Regions from separate parts of the Acidovorax radicis genome, predicted to be linked through region 1. Evidence: riboswitches for the same ligand, from Rfam matches in the RefSeq annotation. Region 1 holds a riboswitch; the other holds the start of a gene.
What was found. Region 1 has a riboswitch for glycine ahead of gcvT (glycine cleavage system aminomethyltransferase GcvT). Riboswitches for the same ligand answer to the same signal wherever they lie in the genome.
Positions count from the first base shown of each region.

Region 2: linked by a shared signal. The riboswitch ahead of KI609_RS20435 (D-amino acid dehydrogenase) and the one ahead of gcvT (glycine cleavage system aminomethyltransferase GcvT) in region 1 are both predicted to bind glycine.

Region 1 covers NZ_CP075184.1:2,903,366-2,910,822, reverse strand. The annotation lists gene KI609_RS13280 (MerR family transcriptional regulator) at 1-38, opposite strand, end outside; gene KI609_RS13275 (FKBP-type peptidyl-prolyl cis-trans isomerase) at 188-592, opposite strand; gene gcvP (aminomethyl-transferring glycine dehydrogenase) at 766-3,669, opposite strand; gene gcvH (glycine cleavage system protein GcvH) at 3,700-4,074, opposite strand; gene gcvT (glycine cleavage system aminomethyltransferase GcvT) at 4,162-5,319, opposite strand; glycine riboswitch at 5,368-5,498, opposite strand; glycine riboswitch at 5,512-5,616, opposite strand; gene KI609_RS13255 (TRAP transporter large permease) at 5,623-6,900, opposite strand; gene KI609_RS13250 (TRAP transporter small permease) at 6,986-7,457, opposite strand, start outside.
Region 2 covers NZ_CP075184.1:4,461,877-4,469,333, forward strand. The annotation lists gene KI609_RS20410 (hypothetical protein) at 1-815, opposite strand, end outside; gene KI609_RS20415 (helix-turn-helix domain-containing protein) at 939-1,670, shown strand; gene KI609_RS20420 (YXWGXW repeat-containing protein) at 2,039-2,497, shown strand; gene KI609_RS20425 (YXWGXW repeat-containing protein) at 2,687-3,142, shown strand; gene KI609_RS20430 (2-keto-4-pentenoate hydratase) at 3,189-3,971, opposite strand; glycine riboswitch at 4,193-4,314, shown strand; gene KI609_RS20435 (D-amino acid dehydrogenase) at 4,410-5,720, shown strand; gene KI609_RS20440 (glutathione S-transferase family protein) at 5,777-6,397, opposite strand; gene KI609_RS20445 (LysR substrate-binding domain-containing protein) at 6,497-7,372, shown strand.

The DNA of each region.
Region 1 (7,457 bases):
CCGGTGCGCCGCGCGAGATCACCAACCTTCAGCAACACGAGCGATCCCACGATGCATCTTGCATTCCCCCTGAACGACACAACTGGCGCTCCTCAAGCCAGGGCAGCCGAACAAGGGCCGCCCCGCAGCGAGGGCTGCGTCCCCCCTTGGAGGAAGGCGCCACAGGCGACTCAGGGGGGATTCCATTTCAGCGACCGACTGAAATCAGCTCGATCTCGAAGTTGAGCGTGGCGTTGGGTGGGATCACACCGCCCGCTCCCCGGGCACCGTAGGCAATGCTGGGCGGGCAGGTCAGCTTGGCCTTGCCGCCTGGCTTCATGCGTTGCACGCCTTCGGTCCAGCAAGGGATCACCCCGTTGAGCGGGAACGACGTCGGTTCGCCGCGCTTGTAGGAGCTGTCGAACTCCTTGCCGTCCAGGAACATGCCCTTGTAGTGCACCTTGACGGTGTCGGTGGCCTTCGGGGAATCGCCCGTGCCGTCCTTGAGCGATTCATAGACCAGGCCACTGGCCGTGGTCACGGGCTTGGTTTGGGCCATGGCGGCGGGGGCGATCACGAGGCTGGCGAGCACGAGGCACAAGAGGTTTCTCAAAGGGGTCTCCTTGGGAGGGGGGTAAAACAGACAAGCCGCGATCTTATTCGCCTTTGTGGGGGCGCCTGGGCATGCTGGGCCATGAAAAAGCCCCCGTGCAAGCGGGCTGCACGAGGGCTTTGTAGCGACGCCACTACGGTTCGCAGGGGCGTCGTCTGCGCACAGGGCGTGAATCAGGCGTAGTCGCTCACGGGGATGCAGCTGCAGCTCAGATTGCGGTCACCCCACACGTTGTCCACCCGGCCCACCGGCGACCAGTACTTGTTGCTGCGCAGGGCGGCCACAGGGTAGGCGGCGGCTTCGCGGGCGTAGGGGCGGGCCCATTCGGTGCCCAGCAGACTCTCGGCCGTGTGGGGGGCGTTCTTGAGCGGGTTGTTGTCCTGCGGCCACGCGCCGTTTTCGATCTGGCGGATTTCTTCGCGGATGGCAATCATCGCGTCGATGAAGCGGTCGATCTCGAACAGCGTCTCGCTCTCGGTGGGCTCCACCATCAGCGTGTTGGGCACGGGGAAGCTCAGCGTGGGCGCGTGAAAGCCGTAGTCGATCAGCCGCTTGGCCACGTCCTCGGCCATCACGCCGCTGGTGTCCTTGAGCTGGCGCAGGTCCAGGATGCACTCGTGCGCCACATGGCCCGGCTTGCCATCCTTGCCTTCGCTTGCGTACAGCGTGGGGTAGTGGTCTTTGAGGCGTGCGCTGATGTAGTTGGCCGAGAGAATGGCGGTTTCGGTCGCCGCCTGCAGGCCCTCGGCACCCATCATGCGGCAGTACATCCAGCTGATCGGCAGCACGGCGGCATTACCCAGGGGTGCGGCCGAGACGGCGCCCACGCCACCGGGCACACCGGCTGTGGCATGGCCCGGCAGATAGGGCACCAAGTCGGCCACCACGCACACGGGGCCCACGCCGGGGCCGCCGCCGCCGTGGGGAATGCAGAAGGTTTTGTGCAGGTTCAGGTGGCTCACGTCGCCGCCGAATTCGCCGGGGGCGGCCACGCCCACCAGGGCGTTCATGTTGGCGCCGTCCACGTAGACGCGGCCGCCGTGCTGGTGCACCAGGGCGCACAGCTCCTTGACCTGGGTCTCGAACACGCCATGGGTGCTGGGGTAGGTGATCATCACGGCGGCCAGGTTGGCGCTGTGCTGCTCGCACTTGGCTTGCAGATCGGCCATGTCCACGTTGCCGTTGGCATCGCAGGCCGTCACTACCACTTGCATGCCCGCCATTTGGGCGCTGGCGGGGTTGGTGCCGTGCGCGCTGCTGGGGATCAGGCAGATGTTGCGGTGGCCGTGGCCCTGGGCCTCGTGGTAGGCCTTGATGGCCAGCAGGCCTGCGTATTCGCCCTGGCTGCCGGCGTTGGGCTGCAGGCTGATGCCGGCATAGCCCGTGGCCTGGCACAGCCAGGCGCGCAGTTGCTCGTCCAGTTCCTGGTAGCCTAGCAACTGGTCAGCGGGTGCAAACGGGTGCACGTTGGCGAACTCGGGCCAGGTGATGGGGATCATCTCGCTCGTGGCGTTGAGCTTCATGGTGCAACTGCCCAACGGGATCATGCTGCGGTCCAGCGCCAGGTCCTTGTCGGACAGCTGGCGGATGTAGCGCAGCATGGCCGTCTCAGAGTGGTGGGTGTTGAACACCGGGTGCGTGAGGTAGCTGCTGGTGCGGCGCAGTTCGGCGGGGATCAGTGGTTCGACGCCTTTTTCAAAGGCGTCGAAGGTGGGGTGTTGCTGGCCATCCTTGGCGAAGACTTTCCACAGCAGCTCGATGTCGGCGCGCGTGGTGGTCTCGTCCAGCGAGATGCACAGGTAGTTTTCGAAGTAAATTCGCAGGTTGGCGCCCATGGATACTGCGCGATTAGCTATGGATTTTGTAGCGTCGTCGGTTTTGAGAGACAACGTGTCGAAGCAAGCCTGTGGGCGCACCGGCGCGCCCAGCTGCGTGAGCCCCTTGGCCAGGATGGCCGTGTAGCTGGCCACGCGCTGCGCAACGCGCTTGAGGCCTTGGGGCCCGTGGTACACGGCGTACATGCTGGCGATCACGGCGGGCAGCACCTGCGCGGTGCAGATGTTGGAGGTGGCCTTTTCGCGGCGGATGTGCTGCTCGCGCGTTTGCAGGGCCAGGCGGTAGGCGGGTTTGCCGTGCACGTCCATGCTCACGCCCACCAGGCGGCCGGGCATGGAGCGCTTGAACTCGTCGCGGCAGGCCATGTAGGCGGCGTGGGGGCCACCGGCGCCCATGGGCATGCCAAAGCGCTGCGTGGTGCCCACCACGATGTCGGCGCCCCATTCGCCGGGCGGGGTGATCAGGGTGAGGGCCAGCAGGTCGGCCGCTGCGATGAAGGCGGCCTGTTTGGCATGGGCCCTCTCCACGTCGGCGCGCAGGTCATCAATGCGGCCGCTGGTAGCGGGGTACTGGGCCAGCACGGCGAAATACTCGCCATTCAGCGCGGCGTCCCATTCGGCGGCGGAATGGGCCAGCACCACGTCGATGCCCAGGGGCTTGGCACGGGTCTGGATCACTTCGATGGTTTGCGGATGGGCGTCGCCAGCCACCACAAACACATTGCTTTTGCTCTTGACCGAGCGCTTGGCCAGCGTCATGGCCTCGGCGGCAGCGGTGGCCTCGTCCAGCATCGATGCGTTGGCAATCGGCATGCCGGTCAGGTCGCAGGCCATGGTCTGGAAGTTGACCAGCGCCTCCATGCGGCCCTGCGAAATCTCGGCCTGATAGGGCGTGTAGGCCGTGTACCAGGCCGGGTTCTCCAGAATGTTGCGCAGGATGACGCCCGGCGTGTGGGTGCCGTAGTAGCCCTGGCCGATGAAGCTCTTCAAGACCTGGTTCTCCGATGCAATCGCCTTGAGTTCGGCCAGCGCCGCCGCTTCCGTGATCGGCAGGGGCAGATCCATCGCGGTGCTGCGCGCGATCGAGCGCGGCACGATGCTTTCGATGAGGGCGCGGCGCGAGGTCTCGCCGATCACCGACAGCATGTGCGCTTCGTCGGCCGCGTCGATGCCGATGTGACGGGGCAGGAATTCGGTGGCGTTTTCAAGCTCGCCAAGCGGCAAGGCGGATTGCATCAACATGGTGGGGCAGTCTCGAAGAGGGAATCGGGGTCAGGCGTTCTTGGCGAAGTCGGCGTAGGTGGCTTCATCCAGCAGCGCATCGAGCTGGCTGGCGTCACTGAGCTTGACCTTGAAGAACCAGCCGGTATTGAGCGGGTCGGAGTTGGCCAGCGAGGGGTCGGCACGCAGGGCTTCGTTCACTTCGGTGATCTCGCCAGAGACGGGCATGTACACGTCGGCGGCGGCCTTCACGGACTCCACCACGCCAGCGACATCGCCTTGGGCAAGGGTCTTGCCCACTTCGGGCAGGTCCACAAACACCACATCGCCCAGCGCGTCTTGCGCGTGGACAGTGATGCCGACCACGGCTGCATTGGCGTCAGCGGCGTTGATCCATTCGTGGTCTTTGGAGAATTTGACGGTCATGGGAAGGCTCCTCAAGCAACTAGAAAAATGAAAGGAATCTGCAATGTAGCGGCCGCAGGCGCGCTCTGTGCGCTGCGCCGGGCGAAATCAGCCGCGGAAGTAGTTGGCGGGCAGGAACGGCATGGCGCGCACTTCCATCGGCACGGCCTTGCCGCGCACGATGGCGTTGACGCGCGTGCCGATGGCGGCAAACGCGGGCGCGATATAGCCCATGGCCACAGGCTCGTTCACCGTGGGGCCCAGCAGGCCGCTGGTCACTTCACCAATCTTCTGGCCATCGGTGTTTTGCAATTCGGTGTGTTCGCGCACAGGCACACGCTCCAGCGCGACCAGGCCCACCCGTTTGCGCGGCAGACTGGCGGGGTTGTCGATCTGCGCCAGCACCTTGTCAGCGCCGGGGAATCCGCCTGCGCGGGCGCCACCCGTGCGGCGCACCTTCTGGATCGCCCAGTTCAGCGAGGCTTCGGGTGGTGTGGTGGTGGTGTCGATGTCATTGCCATACAGGCACAGGCCGGCTTCGAGGCGCAGCGAGTTGCGCGCGCCCAGGCCAATGGGCTTGACTTCCGGCTGCGCCAGCAGCGCGCGGGCCAGAGTGTCGGCTTGTGCGGCGGGCACCGAGATCTCGAAGCCGTCTTCGCCCGTGTAGCCGCTGCGGGTCACGAAGCAGTCGCAGCCTGCTATGGAGAAATTGCCGCCTGTCATGAACACCAGCTTTTCCACGCCGGGCGCCAGGCGGGCGAGGGCGGTGGCGGCCTGTGGGCCTTGCAGGGCCAGCAGAGCATGGTCGGGCATGGGAGAGACCTTGCAGCGCTGGCCAATGCGCGCCTGGATGTGGGCCATGTCGCCCACCTTGCAGGCGCCGTTCACGATGACGAACAGGGTGGGCTCGCCGTTCACCACGCCCTGGTTGAAGAACATCAAATCGTCGATGACCGTGCCCTCGTCGGTGAGCAGCAGGCCGTAGCGCTGTTTGCCCACGGGCAGGTCGATCACGTCCACGGGCATGAGGGTTTCAAACGCCGCAGCCGCATCGGGGCCGACGAGCTTGAGCTGGCCCATATGCGAGACGTCGAACAGTCCTGCCGCGCTGCGCGTGTGCTGGTGCTCAGCCATCAGGCCCGCAGGGTATTGCACGGGCATGGAATAGCCTGCAAACGGCACCATGCGGGCGCCCAGCTCGATGTGCAGGGCGTTCAGGGGCGTGGTGAGCAGGGGGGCGGCGGTGGCAGGGGTAGAAGCGGTCAAGGCGGAACTCCGGGGCAAATAGGGGCCGCGACCACCATGGGTCACGGAATTTGCCCTGCTGTCCGCTCTACCTGAGAGATTCACCGCAGCGCCTTGGCTGGCCGTGCGGTTTGCTCCTTCGGTGGGTGGCCTCGCGCACAGTTTTCATGTGGGGGCCACCTCTCTCCAGCAAGGGAACGCCCGCATCACTGCGGGCGGTTGTCAGTCCTTTTGCCTGAGCGTTCGGCTGCTGCCTGCGCCTTCGGCGGTGCGGTTGTCCTGATGGCAAGACGGAGCACTCTCTCCTGACCCGACGAATTCTAACTACTTTGCGTAGACCAGATCGCGAAGTGCCAGCGAGATCGAGGGGACGTACGTGATGATCAACAGGCACACCAGGATCACGCCGACAAAAGGCAGCAGGTGTTTGATGATCCGGTCCAGCGAGATTCTGGCTACCGTGCAGGCTGCAAACAGGTTCACGCCAAAAGGCGGCGTGATCATGCCGAGCGCCAGGTTCACAACCATGATGAGGCCGAAGTGCACAGGGTCAATACCGAAGTGCATGGCCACGGGCGCCAGGATGGGGGCCAGCACAATGATCGCCGCGCTGGTCTCGATGAACATGCCAATCACGAACAGCGCTGCATTCACGCCAAGCAGGAACAGGGCAGGGGACTGCAGCACTGCCTCCAGCCAGCGGCCGATGGCATCCGGCACACCAGCGCGCGTGATAAGGAAGGCGAACAACCCGGCGTTGGCGATGATGAACATGATCACCGCCGACGAGATGGCCGACTTGCGCAGGATGGCGAACAGATCCTTGAGCTTGATCTCGCGGTAGATCACCAGACCCACGACCAGCGCGTAGAACACGGCCACGGCCGATGCCTCGGTGGGGGTGAACACACCGCCATATATGCCGCCCAGAATGATCACGGGCATCAGCAAGGCCCAACCGGCCTGCAGCGTGGCCTTGCCAAAGGGCATGCGCCCATCGCCGTCGTTCTTGCCCCAGCCCTTGTACTTGCAGTACGCCCACACGAAGAACATCAGCGCGCCACTGATCAGCAACCCAGGGCCAAAGCCTGCAATGAACAGCTCGCCAATCGATACCTCGGCGCTCACGCCGTAAAGGATCATGGGGATGGAGGGCGGAATGATCACGCCCAACTCGGCGCTCGTGGCCTGCAGGGCCGCAGCATAGCTGGTGGGGTAGCCATGCTTGATGAGCGCAGGAATCAGGATGGCGCCGATGGCGAACGTGGTGGCCACCGACGAACCTGATACGGCCGCAAAGATCATGCAGGTCAGCACGCAAGTCATGGGCAGGCCACCCTGCACGCCACCGACGATGCTCTTGGCGAACTCGACCAGGCGGCGCGAGATGCCACCGGTTTCCATCAGGTTGCCCGCCAGAATGAAGAACGGAATGGCAGCCAGCGGAAACTTGTTGATGGCCCCGAACATCTCCTTGACGGAAATGAGCATGCTCGCGTTGGATGCCTGGATACCCAGGATGGATGCGAGTCCGATGGATACGGCCACTGAGACGGTGAGCGCAAAGCACAGCACCATCGTTGAAATCATGACCATGCTCATCGTGTTGCCCCCACGCTCGGCATTGCATGTCCTCGCTGCCCTTTGAGAGGGGCGTTCATTGGTTTGAGGCGGCTCGGCGCGGCGTTCATTGGGCGGTCTCCAGTTCCATACGCAGTGGGTCGATGAGGTTGCCGATGATGCCGATCACACAAAATAGTCCACCCACCGGCATGGCGAGATAGGCCCAGAACATGGACACGGACTCCAGCCCTGCCATGCTCTGAACGCCGCCGCGTTGGGCGTAGTCCCAGCCCCACCAGATGATGATGCCGATCAGGGTCAGGGCGGCCAGCGCCACCACCCAGTCCAGCACCCGCTTGACGCGTGGCGGACTCCAGCGGTACAGCACGTCCACGCTCACCATCGCACCCTGGCGAAAGGCGGCCGGGATGGCCAGAAAGACCATCCAGATCAGGCTGAAGCGGATGAGCACTTCTGTCCACTCGGCAGGCTGCTCCAGTACAAAACGCGTCACGATCTGGAACATGCCCAGCGATGCCGATAGGGCCAGCATGGCGCACGCCCCCAGCATGGCGATGAACGTGGTCCAGCGCTCA
Region 2 (7,457 bases), 1.6 Mb from region 1:
GGCGTGACGCGCAGCGCGCCCTTGGCGACGCTGCGGCGCAATGCCGCCAGTGCCAGCAATACCGGCCAGGCAGCGCCCGCTGCCAGCACATGCTTGAGGCTGTGGCCCGACACCCACTGCGCCGTGGCGTCCAACACGGCGTGGTCGGCGGCCTCGAAGAGTTTGGCCAGGGCATACATCGCGATCACCGCCCCCAGGTGCACCGCCAGAGCACCCTGGCGTCGCGGCAACAGCGCCAGAGCCGCCACCACCACCATGCCGCCCAGTTGCACCACGGCCCAGGGCATCACGTTGCCAGACCGCGCCCACCACCACACGGCCAGGGGCCCGGCCACCAACACAGCGCCCGCCGCCCCCCAGCCTGCCCTGCGGCTCACCCGGCCATTGGCTGCGAGCCCCAGCAAGCCCGCAAACGGCAGCACCATGCCCAGCCGGTCCCACAGCAGGCCTGCATCCTGCGGTTGCCAGTGGTACGCCGTCGAGCCCACAGCCGTCGCCACCAGGCCCGCAAAAAACAACACCGCCAGCACACGCGAGCACCCATCCAGCCCGCCGGGCGCCACGCGCCGCAGCGCGGCCAGCCCCCATAGGCCCGCCAGCGCAAACGGCAGGTTGCTCAACACATCCCCTGCGCAAGGGATGCCCCATAGCACCCTCTGGTCTGCAAACCCATGCTGGTGGCTGCTGTCCAGCCACACCGGCCCGAACACGGCGGCTGCCAGCAGCGCGGCGGCACCCAGCAGCAGCCACAACTCCTGCCTTGTCAGGCCTGCGGAGGGTTTTGGTTTCTGAGAAAGGGCGTCGCGATAGGTCATGGTCGTTGCATCCATAGGCAGCTGATTGATGCCGCGCAGTGTGTGTGATGCCGCCGCGTTCATCGCTCAAAAAGCAGCACAAAGGGCTACCCGATCTACCTTGAGTATTGATAATCGATACCCATGAGCACCACCGCCGACCTCGTTCTCGCCCTCAAGAAGGAACTCAAGACCGCGCAGATGACCTACGCCGACCTGGCGCAGGCGCTGGGCATGGCCGAGTCCAGCGTCAAGCGCATGCTGGCCAAGGGCGACATGCCGCTGTCGCGCATCGACGCCATCTGCCGCGCACTGGCGCTGGACTTTGCCGACCTGGCGCGGCGCGTGGCCGACGAACAACCCCTGCTGAAAGAGCTGGGCCAGGAGCAAGAGCGCGCCGTGGTGGCCGACAAGAAGCTGCTGCTCATGGCGATCTGCGTTTTGAGCCAGTGGACGCTGGAGCAGGTGACCACCACCTACCGGCTCACCGAAGCCGAGGGCATCAAATACCTCGCGCAGCTCGACCGTATCGGCATCATCGAGCTGCGCCCGCTGAACCGCTACCGCCTCAAACTCGCCAAGACCTTTCGCTGGCGCCCCCACGGCCCGGTGATGAACTACTTCCGCGACCACGCACTGCTGGACTACTTTGCGGGCGGCTTTGACGGCCCGGGCGAAGGCGTGCTGCTGGTGCATGGCGCCATCAGCCGCAGCCTGGCGCCCGCCTTCATGGAACGCATGCAGCGCGTGGCGCAGGACTTTGCCCAGCAGCACCTGGCCGACCAGAAGCTGCCCGACCGCGAGCGCGAGGGCTACACCCTGCTGCTGGCCATGCGCAGCTGGGAGTTTGAGGCGTTTGCGTCGATGCGGCGATAACCCCTGCCCAGAGGGGAACAACGCCCTCGCTGCGGGCGGCGCTGGGATGGCGTTCCTGGCCTGGGCCGCGGCAGTTTTTTTGCGGGTGGAGTGCGACACCGCCCCTACAGCGCGGGGCGTACATTACTACACTTTTTATAGCTGTTTTCGCTTTACCATCAAGCGTCAGAGGCCTATTTGGCTTGGATCTTCGAGTGCAAAAATAGACACCAGCGAGGACCGTCTTTGCCGGATTTCCAGCCCACCCCGCGCGGCCTCAGGAAACACAACTTCACAAGACTTCGCAGTTCGCCTACACCCGCTTGACGCAGCGTCCGCACCATCAAGTCTCCGGTTCCGCAAGGAGCCTTTTTGAGGAGATCATCACCATGGCCCGCAACGCACTCGCCGCTGTTTCTATCGCACTGCTGTCGCTGGGCGCCGCTACGGTGGCGCAGGCGCAGGCGCAGACCAGCGCCACTGTTGTCATCCAGTCTGGCTCGCCCCACTACCAGCGCCCCGCGCCGGTGATGGTGCAGTACCAGGCGCCACCACCGCCCCGCCATGAAGCCATGCCCCGCCCCCGCCGTGGCATGGCGTGGGTACCCGGCCACTGGGAATGGCGCGGCCACCGCCATGTCTGGATGCAGGGTTACTGGGTGAAGGCCCGCCCCGGCTATCACTACCGCGAGCCGCGGTGGGAGGAACATGGCGGCCGCTGGAACATGCAGCCCGGGCGCTGGGACCGAGACGGCGACGGTATTGCCAACCGCCATGACCGCGACCGCGACGGTGATGGCGTCCCCAATCGCCGCGATCGCCGCCCGGACAACCCTTACCGCCAATAGCCCGCTGAACCCATCCACCACAGCCGCAGCGTGGGGCGACCTCACTGGGCCTGGCCACCAACCATGGCCTTCGCCTGACACACCGCCCCGCGCAATACCTACACGGTGAGCCCAGCCACGCGCTCACGATCTACCAGCCAGCCAGCCCGCTTGCTTTCGCAAGCAACAACATACAGACAGGAGACCTTCATGGCCCGCCACACTCTCACCGCAGCCTCTTTCGCCCTGTTGGCACTGATGGCCTTTGCTCCCGCACAGGCCGCCACGCAGGGCACTGTCATCATCCAGTCGGGCCAGCCCGAACGCATGCACCAGGCTGCGCCTACCTACCATGTGATTCCAGCGCCACCACCGCCGCGCCATGAGGCCATGCCCCGCCCTCGCCGTGGCCAGGTGTGGGAAGAAGGCCATTGGGAATGGCGCGGCAACCGCCACCAATGGGTGCGGGGCCACTGGGTGAAGGCGCGCACGGGCTACCAGTATCGCCAGCCCCATTGGGTCGAACGTGATGGCCGCTGGGAGATGCAACGCGGCGGCTGGGACCGTGACGGCGATGGCATCGCCAACCGTGCCGATCGGGACCGCGATGGCGACGGCGTGCCCAACCGCCGCGACAACCAGCCCGACAACCCACGTCGCAATTGATGGAAAGAGTCACCGGTCGGCATGCTCTGTGCACGCCGTGCCGGCCTCAGCCCAGCTGCAGCTCAGCGTGGCCCAGGCCCGGGAAGTCGGCCACCACCAACGTGCCCGGCGCCACCATCACGGTGCCGGTGCATGAACCCGTGGTCACCCACTGACCCGCGCGCAGCCCACCCAGGCTGCGTGCGCCCTCGTTGGCCAGCCACACCAGCAGTCGCAGCGGGTCGCCCGCCGGGTTGCCCCAGGCAGCGTGCTGCACGGCCACGGAACCGTTCACCGACAGGCTGCACCCTTGCGACAGCGGCTGCACTGCGGCCACATCCTCTTGGCCCGATCCGACGATCAGCGCGCCATGGCAGGCCTGGTCGGCCAACCGGCTCCACTCGCCTTGCTGGGCCCATGCGGCAAACCGTGTGTCGCACACCTCGATCGCCGCACGCACCGAGACCATGGCCGCCAGCACCTCGGCCGCGCTGTAGGGCGTGGCACGCGGTGGCAGGTCGGCGCCCAGTTCGTACACCAGCTCAGCCTCTACCCCCACCACGGCAAAGCCTGCCACAGGCAGGCGCACGGCCGAGCTGGCTGGCGCCACAAACACCGAGTCACGGGTGAGCGCGGCACGCGCGGGCAGGGCCTGGGGTGATGCAGCGCCCACCTTCCAGCCAGCAATGGCCCCGCGCTCGCGCACGACCACATCCTGCACGGCATAGGCCTCGGCCGCATCGCGCGGGCGCAGCGCGGCCGGCAGATCGAGTGGCCGAGGTGTGCGCCCCTGGCGCGCCATGGTGAGCACGGCGGCACAGGCCTGGGGATCAAAAGCGGTATCGGGCATGGAACAACATCCTGGGGTGGGTCAAGTCGGCGGATTATGGCGACCCCGGGCACACGCCAGCATCAGCAACGATTGCCGTTCATTAGCGCGCACAGGTCCGTTCTGGCGCTGCCATGCCGCCTAGAATCGACCCCGCAGGAGAGCACGGCGGGCCACAGGCTCACCGCTGCACCGAAGGCGCAAACTCCCATACACGCTCAGGTCCCGTACTGCACCATTCATCAAAGCCGTCTGGAGAGCCGCCCCAACCTGTGACCAGCGTTGTGGCGCACCGAAGGAGCAAACCGCGCGCCATATGGGCCGTGCGGTGAATCTCTCAGGTACCAAGGACAGGGGGAGCGGCAGCTTGGGCAGACATGCGCCCGCTGCACGCTATTAAATTCATAGCTTCCAGCGCACGTCTTTCAAGCGCCAGAGCCCAGAAAGGCTTTGAAAATCATGCGCGTGATCGTTTTGGGCGCCGGCTTGCTCGGCGTGACTTCGGCTTATTTCCTGCAACAGCTCGGCCATGAGGTGACCGTCATCGACCGCCAGGGTGCGCCCGGTGCGGAGACCAGCTTTGCCAACGGCGGCCAGATCTCGGTGAGCCACGCCGAGCCCTGGGCCAACCCCAGCGCGCCGCTCAAGGTGCTGCAGTGGCTGGGCCAGGAGGACGCCCCCCTGCTGTTCCGCCTGCGTGCCGACATGCGCCAGTGGTTGTGGGGCCTGTCCTTTTTGCGCAACTGCACGCCGGCGCGCACGCGCCACAACATCGAGCAGATCGTGCGCCTGGGCACCTACAGCCGCAGCGTGCTGCAGCAGCTGCGCGCGGCCACCGGCATTCAGTATGACCAGCGCACGCAGGGCATCCTGCACTTCTATACCAACGCCAAGGAGTTCGACGGCGCCCTGGCCCCGGCCGAGCAGATGCGCGCACTGGGCTGCGAGCGCCAGGTGATCAGCGCCGACGAGGCCGTGCGCATCGAGCCCGCGCTGGCCCCCATGCGCCCGCAGCTGGCAGGCGCCACGTTCACGGCCGAGGATGAATCCGGCGACGCCAACCAGTTCACGCGCGAGCTGGCCAAGCTGTGCGAAGCGGCAGGCGTGCAGTTCCGCATGGGCCACCACATCACCGCACTGCGCGAGGTGGGCGGGCGCATCGACCACGTGGAAGTGACCAATGCCGAAGGCCGCTTCGAGCGCGTGCGTGGCGATGCGTTTGTGCTGGCCATGGGCTCGTTCAGCCCGTTGCTGGCGCAGCCACTGGGCATCCGCCTGCCGATCTACCCGGCCAAGGGCTACTCGGTGACCATGCCGGTCAAGGACGCATCCAAGGCGCACCAGGTGAGCCTGACGGACGATGAGTTCAAGCTGGTGTTCTCGCGCTACACCAGCGAGCGGGGCGGAGACCGCCTGCGCATTGCGGGCACGGCGGAGCTGAACGGCTACAACCGCGACCTGAACCCCGTGCGCTGCGAGGCCATCGTGCGGCGTGTGGAGCAGCTCTTCCCCGGCGCGGGCGACGCCAGCCAGGCCCAGTTCTGGACGGGCCTGCGTCCCGCCACGCCCAGCAACGTGCCCTTGATCGGCGCCACCAAGGTGGCCAACCTCTTCCTCAACACGGGGCACGGCACGCTGGGCTGGACGCATGCCTGCGGCTCAGGCCAGGCGATTGCCGACATCGTGAGCGGGCGCGTGCCCCAGGTGGATTTCGACTTTCAGGGGTTGGCGCCAGCGCCGTCGTACCGCACACAAAAGGCCATGGCCTGAGCGGTTTTTGGCGCGCGGTACGCCGGGATGCGACTGGCAAACACCTTGCCGGGCCATCACGCCATCGGCCATGCCGTGAACACCGGCAGGGTCTCCGCCTGGGCGGCATAGGCGGCCAAGGCGGGATAGTGGGCGGGGTTGGCGTGCGCGGGCACCAGCAGCCGGGCGAAGCTCCAGGCCACGGCCGCACTCAGGCCCGCTTGTCCGATGGGTTGCCCCCCGGCGGGCGCCGGGGGCGCGGCGCTGGCCAACCCATGCTCCAGCCCGGCCCAGGCGGCCTCCAGCTGCTGCTCGACGCGCTCCAGCCAAGGCGCGTGTCGCTTCTCGGGCGGGCGCAGTGCGTTCTCATAAACGATCTGCACGGCCTTCTCGCACGCCGCCAGCGCCAGCCCGGTGATGCGCAGCGCTTGCAGCCGCTCCGGCAACTCGGCGGGCCACAGGCTGCGCGCGGGGCCGGCCACGGCCTCGGCATAGTCAATGATGAGGTTGGAGTCCATCAAGACCGTGCCATCTGGCGCGACCAGCGTGGGCGCCTTGACCACCGGGTTGATCGCACGAAACGCCTCCATCGTGCTGAACACCGAGACCGGCCTTGACGTGAATGCCAACCCCAGCAGCGACAAACTGATGGCCGTGCGCCGCACATAAGGCGAATCCAGCATTCCCACGAGCTGCATATGTAGTCTTTCTTTCAAATAGTCAGATGCACAAGGCTATAGCGCAAGCCACTCGGGCACTATCGATTTTTTCTTTCATGTTCTGTTAGAAATACTGACATGAATACCGATTACCCGTCTACCCACGCACTGCGTTGTTTTGAAGCCGTCGCACGGCTGGGCAGCGTGACACAGGCCGCCGCCGAACTGCACGTGACCCACTCGGCCGTGAGCCAGCAGTTGCGCCAGCTGGAGACACAGCTGGGCTTGGCGCTTTTTGAGCGTGCGGGGCGGGGGCTACGGCTGGCTGAAAATGGCCGCCTGTACGCCCTGCAGGTGCGCGCCGCCCTCCAGGACATCGGCAACGCCACGCGCGTATTGCGCGTGCTGCCCCGTGCGGGCGAGCTGGTCGTGGCGCTGATGCCATCGTTCGGGCTGCACTGGCTGCTGCCCCGGTTGCCAGATTTTCAGGCGCGCCACCCTGCCCAGCGCATCCGGCTGCTGGCAGGCCTGGAGGTACAGGACTTGCGCCAGGGCACCGCCCACATCGCTGTGCGCATGGGCGCCGGCCCGTGGGACGGGCTGGAACAAGAGCCCTTGTTTACCGACGAGCTGCTGATGGTGGCCGCACCCCACTTTCGGGGAGGCGCACTGCCACGCACTGCCGCCGAGGTGCTGGCTTGCCCGCTGATCCGCTCGGCCGAACCCTGGGCGCCCTGGTGTGCACGCGCCGGGCTGCCCGAGCCACCGCCCGGCGCGGGGCTCTGGATCAACGACTCCAACCTGTCACTGGAGGCCGCACGCCTGGGCCAAGGGGTGGCGCTGGAGCGCCATAGCGTGGCGCAAGGCCTGCTGCAGCGCGGTGAGCTGGTGGCGCTCACGGACCTGCGCGTGCCTTACGCCTATCCCTATTGGCTGGTGTGGCCACCGGCCACGGCCACGCTGGTGGCCGACTTTGTGCAATGGATGCGGCAGCAGGCCGCCAACAGGCTGTAAAAACGCCTTCCGGCCCTTCCGGCCCTGCCATCCGGGCGCCGCTGCGGCCCGTACAACGCGGGCCAACATGGCGTTTTTCCTCATG